2 linked regions of the Geothrix sp. 21YS21S-2 genome follow. The protein of the gene in region 1 binds, or shares a complex with, the protein of each later gene. Links are inferred from orthologs where the notes say so. Each region holds a gene or a part of one and is shown in the gene's direction. Other genes may lie near its edges.

Region 1 (3,294 bases):
CGTGGGCACCGGCGTCAACGCCTGGTGGACCGGCAAGGGCTTCTACGCCGACGGCACCACCAACGGCGGCTTCGACGCCATCGAGCTCCTGCGCGGCGAGGGCTTCGTCAAGACCGCCCCCGATCCCTGGTTCCAGGAATTCCTCCAGGTCCGGGCCGACTGGTTCGCGCTCCTCAACCAGCAGACCCCCGCGGCCTTCACCAAGGCCCTGGGCCTGTCCTCGGCGAGGTTCAGCCTCGACACCCCCGTGGGCCTGGCCCGCACCTACCTCAAGGCCACGCCCGTCCTCGCCAACCCGCCCATCGCCGGCACCACGCCCACCTCGGACCTGGTGCAGGACCTCTCCACCGTGCTCGCCGCCCTGAAGTCCGGCGCCGCGGTGGCCTCCACCGGTCCCTTCCTGGACGTGACGGTGGGAGGCGCCGGTCCCGGCGGCCTGGTGAAGGGCCCCCTGGCCACGGCCAATGTCGTCGTGAACCTCTACAGGCAGGACTGGATGCCCCTGGACCAGGTGCGCATCGTCATGAACGGCAAGGTGGTCAGCACCATCGATCCGGCCGCCCTCACCCGGTCCGCCACGGACGACCGCCTCTTCAGCGGCACCTTCCCCGTCGCCCTGCCCACCACGGGCACCGGCGCCTGGATCGTGGTGGAAGCCGGCGTCGCCCTCGACCAGACCGGGCCCTACAAGGCGGGAACGCCCTGGTACGAGATCATGCGGGGCATCTACCCCATCGCCGTCACGAACCCCATCTTCATCGATGTGACGGGCACCGGCTACACCCACCCCTGACGTGACCCCATGAGCGAGTGGCTCCCCCAACGCCTGCCAGAGGACATCGAGGCCGAACGCGCGCTGTTGGCCACCTGCTGCGCGCCGGGGGCCGAGACGGCCGCCACCGAGGTCTCCTTCGTCCTGACGGAGGAGGACTTCGTCCACCCCGCCCACCGCGCGGTGTTCAAGGCCCTCAAGTCCCTGATCGAGGCCCAGCTGGAGGTGAACTCCCTCACCCTCAAGGACGCCCTCGACCAGGCCGGGGACCTCGCCCGGGTGGGCGGGTTCACCGGGCTGGTGGACCTCCTCAGCGCCGAGGAGGTGGGACGGCCCAAGGTGCTGGCCGACCTGCTCATCCGCAAGCGCAAGCTCAGGCAGCTCATCCGGCTGGGGGCCCAACTGGTGCGCCAGGCCGCGGAGGAGGAGGCGCCCCCCGACACCCTCGTGGAGCAGGCGGCGGTCGACCTCTTCCGCCTGGCCCAGGGCCAGGACAAGCGGGGCCTCGAGCACATCGCCGACGTGGCCAGGGACGCCATGGAGAACCTCCTGGACCGCCTGGAGGGCCGCGGCTCCACCGGCCTCAGGGTGGGCTTCTCCAGGCTGGACGCCATCACCCAGGGCTTCCAGCCCGGCAACCTCATCATCCTCGCGGCCCGCCCCGGCATCGGCAAGACGGCCCTGGCCCTCAACTGGCTGCTGCGTTCGGCCATGTACCATCAGGCCCACGCGGCCTTCTTCTCGCTGGAAATGTCCAAGGAGGAGGTCTTCAACCGCCTGCTGTCGGCCCACTGCGCGGTGAACCTCCGCAGCGTGGCCGCCGGCAACTTCGACGAGGCCATCCAGGCCCGGCTGCTGAAGAGCCGGGACGCCCTGCTGGAGCTCCCCATCTACATCAACGACCAGGCCGCCATCACCACGCGCGAGATCACGGCCATGGTGGACCGCCACCTCTCCCACGCCAACCACAAGCTGGACCTGCTCATCGTGGACTACCTGCAGCTCCTGAGCAGCCCCGACTCGTCGCGCGCCGCCAAGCAGAGCGAGGCCACCCGCATCGGCGAGATCAGCCGCGGCTTCAAGCTCCTGGCCAAGGACCACGGCATCCCCATCGTCGTCCTCTCGCAGCTGAACCGCGAAGTGGAGCACCGCCAGGGCGGGCGCCCCCAGCTCTCCGACCTGCGCGACTCCGGCGCCATCGAGCAGGACGCCGACATGGTCATGTTCATCCACCGCCGCATGCAGCCCCCCGCCGACGGCCAGGTGGAGGACGACCGCAGCGCGGAGCTGATCATCGCCAAGCACCGCAACGGCCCCGTGGGCTCCGTGGGGCTCTACTTCGAGGGCGAGTACGCCCGCTACCGCGAGATGGAGCGCGCCACCGATCCCGGGCAGGGCTGATGGCCACGGCGCTGCCGCTCTACCCCCTCTCCTCCAAGGTCACGGCCCTGCGGGGGGTGGGACCGGCCTTCGCCGAGGCCTTCGAGGCCGCCGGCATCACCACCCTCAAGGAACTCCTCTGGTCCCTGCCGTACCGCTACATCGACCGGGGCAGCCTCCAGAAGATCGGCGAGCTCGACACCCGCTGGAGCCCCGACCGGGAGCCCGTGACCGTGCTGGGCACCGTCAAGGACCTCCGGAGCACCACCACCCGCTTGCAGCGCATGGCCCTCACCGAGGTGCTCCTGCAGGACGGCACCGGCACCATCCGCCTCATCTGGTTCAACCAGGGCTACCTGGCCAAGGCCCTGCGGCCCGGCGACCGGATACTGGCCTTCGGGCCCGTGGCCATGGGCCGCGGGGGCCTGGAGATGCGGGGACCGGCCTTCGAGAACATGGGCAAGGCGGCCGACGAGGAGAACCTCTGGATCCGCCGCTTCCTCCCCCTGTACCGCAAGCTGGGCCCCATCACCGGCCGGTACCGCCAGAAGCTGGTCCAGGAGGCCCTGGCCCGCGCCGCGGACCCGGGCGAGTGGCTGCCCCCGGACCTGGCCCGCGGCTATCCCGACACCCTGGGCGCCCTCCGGCTGCTGCACCAGCCCCCCGACGACGGGGACGCCGACCTGCTGGACGCCCACGCCACCCCCGCCCACCAGCGCCTGGCCTGCGAGGAGCTCTTCGCGTTCTCCCTGGGCGTCTCCCTGCGCCGCGCGGGCCGCATGGCGCGACGCGGCCAGCTGGTGGCCACCTCCCCCGAGCTGCGCGAACGGCTGCGGAGCTTCCTCCCCTTCCGGCTCACCGGGGCCCAGCGCACGGCCTTCAAGGAGATCGTGGAGGACCTCACCTCGGGCCGGGTCATGCACCGCCTGCTCCAGGGCGACGTGGGCAGCGGCAAGACCCTGGTGGCCTTCCTGGCCATGGCCATGGTGGCCGAGACCGGGGGCCAGGCCGCGCTCCTGGTGCCCACCGAGGTCCTGGCGCGCCAGCACGCAGCCACCTTCCAGCGGATCCTGGGCGACCAGGCCGGGCGCATGGAGCTGCTCCTGGGCCCCATGAAGGCCGCCGCGAAACGCGCCGCCCTG
Region 2 (3,249 bases), 440 kb from region 1 along the record:
CACCGCCAGCACGGCGTTGAAGTTGCCCTTGGCCAGCTCGTCGGGGCCCAGGACCTCGATGCCCAGCTTGTGGGCCTTGGCCAGCTTCTGGGCCTCGGCGGCGAAGGACTCGGGGTGCAGGTCGGAGGCGGGGGTGTTGGCCAGGTCCCGCACGCGGTGGCAGGCGCCCACGCCGGCCTCGATCTGGGGGAGGCGGCGCCGGGCCTTGCGGGTGTCGTCGCCGTTGGTGAAGACGTCCAGGCTCTCGAACCGCTTGGGCTCGGGCTTGCCCTTGAAGGCCGCGAAGTCGTAGTCGGCCAGGAGGGCGCCTTCCAGCACGGCCACCTGGACCTCGTCGTGGTCCAGGGAGGAGGTGGACGGGCTCACGATGCCCACCCGCTTCCAGCCCTTCTTGAGGGCGTTGCGGGCGGCAGTTCCCACCGCCTTGCGGATTTTGTTGTGGGTAACGGCCTCTTCTTCGCCCAGGCCGACGAGAAGCATCCAGCGGCAATCTTTCACTCCATTGGGGTGATGGAGCGGCACAACTTCAAGATAGTCCGCCTTGAAATCGCTTTCGTCCATGACCTGTCTTGCGACCTTGCTGATGGCGAGAGGCAGCCTGTGACGTTCGCGGCCTGAGAACACCGGAACGATCAGCACGTCGCCCGAGAAGTCCTTGCCGGTCTGGGAACTGATTTCGATGGTAGGCATAGCGCTCCTTGAAGATTACGGAACCCATGGTAATACGGATCGTTTCCCGGGAATTTCTTTTTTTGACCCTTTATTGGAGTTTGATCCATGAATCTCTAGCGTGCCTTTTTTGAATTCGACATCACCGCCCTTGCCTCCGGCGGGCTTCTCAAGCAGTCTGGAGGAAGGGGACTCGGGGAATGCGGGACAGGGAACTTGTGCAACGCATCAAGGACGCGACGGACTTGGTGGCGCTGGTGGGACAGGCCGTCAAATTGAGGCGCCAGGGTTCCGCCTGGGTGGGCCTCTGCCCCTTCCACAGCGAGCGCAGCCCCAGCTTCCAGGTGGTGGCCGACCGGGGGTTCTACCACTGCTTCGGATGCGGTAAGCACGGTGATGCCTTCACTTGGCTAATGGAGCGGGAGGGCCTCCCCTTCCCGGAGGCCATGGAGCAGCTGGCCCGGTCGGCGGGCATCGACCTGCCCCGGCAGCGGGAGCGGCCGGCCGCCGAGCTGGATCTGGAGGCCCGCCTGCGCCTGGCCCTGGAGACCGCCCAGGCCTTCTACGAGCGCAAGCTGGCCGAGTCCCCCAAGGCCATGGACTACCTCAAGGGCCGGGGCATGACCCCCGCCTTCATGCAGGAGGCGGGCCTGGGCTACGCCCCGGACGCCTGGGAGGCCCTGGTCACCCACCTGAAGGCCCAGGGCTTCTCCCTGGAGCTCCTGGAGCAGACCGGGCTGGTGTCCCGCAGCGAGCGGGGCAGCTTCCTGGACTTCCTGCGGGACCGGCTGGTGATTCCCATCTTCGACGCCCGGGGCAAGGTCATCGCCTTCGGGGGCCGGGCCTTCGGCGATTCCAAGCCCAAGTATCTCAATACCCGTGAGACCTCCCTCTTCCAGAAGGGCTCGGTCCTCTACGGGTTCCACCGGGCCAAGGGGCAGCTGCGGGACGGCGCCCTGGTGGTGGAGGGCTACTTCGACGTGCTCCAGCTCCACCAGCAGGGCATCCACCAGGCCGTGGCCCCCCTGGGCACCGCGCTCACGGAGGGTCACCTGCAGCTGGTGGGGCGGTTCACCAAGCGCCTCATCCTCTGCTTCGACGGGGACGCCGCGGGCCTGCGGGCCATGGAGAAGAGCCTCAAGCTGGCCCTGCCCATGGGCTTCGACGTGCGGCTCCTGCTCCTGCCCCAGGGGGAGGACCCCGACACCTGGTGCATGACCCTGGGGGCCGAAGCCTTCCGCGAGCTCATGGGCAAGGCCCCGGACTGGACGAACTTCATCATCAACCGGGCCCTGGAGGGCAAGGACCTGCGCCGGACCGCGGAGCGCATGGAGGCCCTGCGGGAGCTGGCGGGCTTCCTGGCCTACCTGCCCCACACCCCCGAGCAGCGGGAGCTTTTCGCCAGCCTGGCCCACGAGCTGAAGATCCCCCTCGAGGAGCTGGACAAGGCCATCAAGGCCCGGGCCCAGGCCCCCCATGCCGAGGAGGTGGTGGCCGCCCCCCCGGTGGCGGAGGTGGACGACCTGCTGAGGCCGCTGCTCCTGCTGGCCAAGGACCCCGCGTTCCTGGCCCGCCTCGCCTCGACCCCCCCGGCCTGGTGGGAGTCCCTCACCGGGGCCCCCCTCCTCCAGTGCCTGCTGGACGCCTCCGGGGACGAGTCCCACATCCCCCCCGAGGCCCTGGCCCAGCTCAGGCACCTCGAGGCGCGGTGGAGCGTGAAGGACGACGCCGAGCTGATGCCGGACCAGGTGTTCCTGAAGCTGGAGATGGCCTTCGTGGAACGGGAGAAGCAGGCCCTGAGCCGCCAGCTCCTGGATCCCGCGGTGATGGTGGACGCCGAGCTTTCCCGGCGGCTGACCCTCACGGTGAACGATCTGCTCCAGCGCGGGGCGAGGCTGGGCAAGGAACTGACCGGACTGAGAAGGAAATCCTTCTCGAGGTAAACATTTCCGGTGATTCCCGCATCTAATTTGTAATTCCCCCTTGCCTGGGGGGATTGATTTCCTATACTGAGTAATTCTAGGTGCCTTGTCACGATGGGTTAACTCTGCCCTCGACTCGGTCCCGAGGAATCAATACGCGACAGACACCTTGGATCCTGTGATCCCGTGGTTCTTTGAGGTATTAATGGTCCCAAACCCGGCCCGTGAAAGCTACTACCAGCTCACGAAAGCACTGATCTCCCTGGGTAGGACCCGCGGATACGTCCTGGTGGACGAGCTCAACTCGTTCCTCCCGGGCTCCGCATCCTCCCCCGTGGACCTCGAAAACCTGATGGGTATGTTCGCCAAGCTGGCCATCGGCGTCGGCGCGACCGAGGCCGAGGCGCTCATGGCCCGGGAGCAGTCCGAGGCGGAGAACGTCTTCGTGGACGCCCCGCCCAAGCTGGACAAGGACCTGGAGATCGACATCGACGGGCCCGACGGGGACAAGTTCAACGACCCGGTTCGCATGTACCTCAAGGAAATGGGCACGGTCCCCCTCCTCAAGCGCGAGGACGAGGTGGAGATCGCCAAGCGCATCGAAGTGGGCGTGCGCAGCGTCATGAGGGCCCTGTCCCGGTCCCGCCTGGCCTCCAGC

What was found.
Region 2: the proteins of dnaB (region 1) and dnaG are in contact, whole or in part, in a crystal structure (PDB 2R6A), measured with the Geobacillus stearothermophilus proteins. The link is inferred for Geothrix sp. 21YS21S-2 from one-to-one orthologs. Residues at the interface, in WP_033016901.1 of Geobacillus stearothermophilus: Ser13, Glu15, Ala16, Gln18, Glu91, Leu92, Asp94, Ala95, Val96, Pro97, Thr98, Ala99, Ala100, Asn101, Tyr104, Tyr105, Ile108; in WP_049624496.1 of Geobacillus stearothermophilus: Lys456, Leu457, Leu458, Pro459, Ala460, Asn463, Ala464, Leu467, Leu535, Leu536, Ile537, Ala538, Gln544, Glu545, Asp548, Tyr549, His552.

What each region holds. Positions count from the first base shown.
Region 1 is NZ_CP132910.1:1,640,209-1,643,502, reverse strand. Bases 5-2,987 are described here. They hold dnaB (replicative DNA helicase), read left to right. Parts: upstream 5-802; coding sequence 803-2,173; downstream 2,174-2,987. Other genes in these bases: recG (ATP-dependent DNA helicase RecG), read left to right, coding at 2,173-2,987; RAH40_RS07485 (hypothetical protein), read left to right, coding at 5-793. Also shown: more of RAH40_RS07485, read left to right, coding at 1-4; more of recG, read left to right, coding at 2,988-3,294. UniProt on the Escherichia coli protein: The main replicative DNA helicase, it participates in initiation and elongation during chromosome replication. Travels ahead of the DNA replisome, separating dsDNA into templates for DNA synthesis.
Region 2 is NZ_CP132910.1:1,200,040-1,203,288, forward strand. What follows is about bases 312-3,249. They hold dnaG (DNA primase), read left to right. Parts: upstream 312-887; coding sequence 888-2,612; downstream 2,613-3,249. Other genes in these bases: RAH40_RS05485 (leucyl aminopeptidase), read right to left, coding at 312-690; rpoD (RNA polymerase sigma factor RpoD), read left to right, coding at 2,797-3,249. Also shown: more of RAH40_RS05485, read right to left, coding at 1-311. UniProt on the Escherichia coli protein: RNA polymerase that catalyzes the synthesis of short RNA molecules used as primers for DNA polymerase during DNA replication.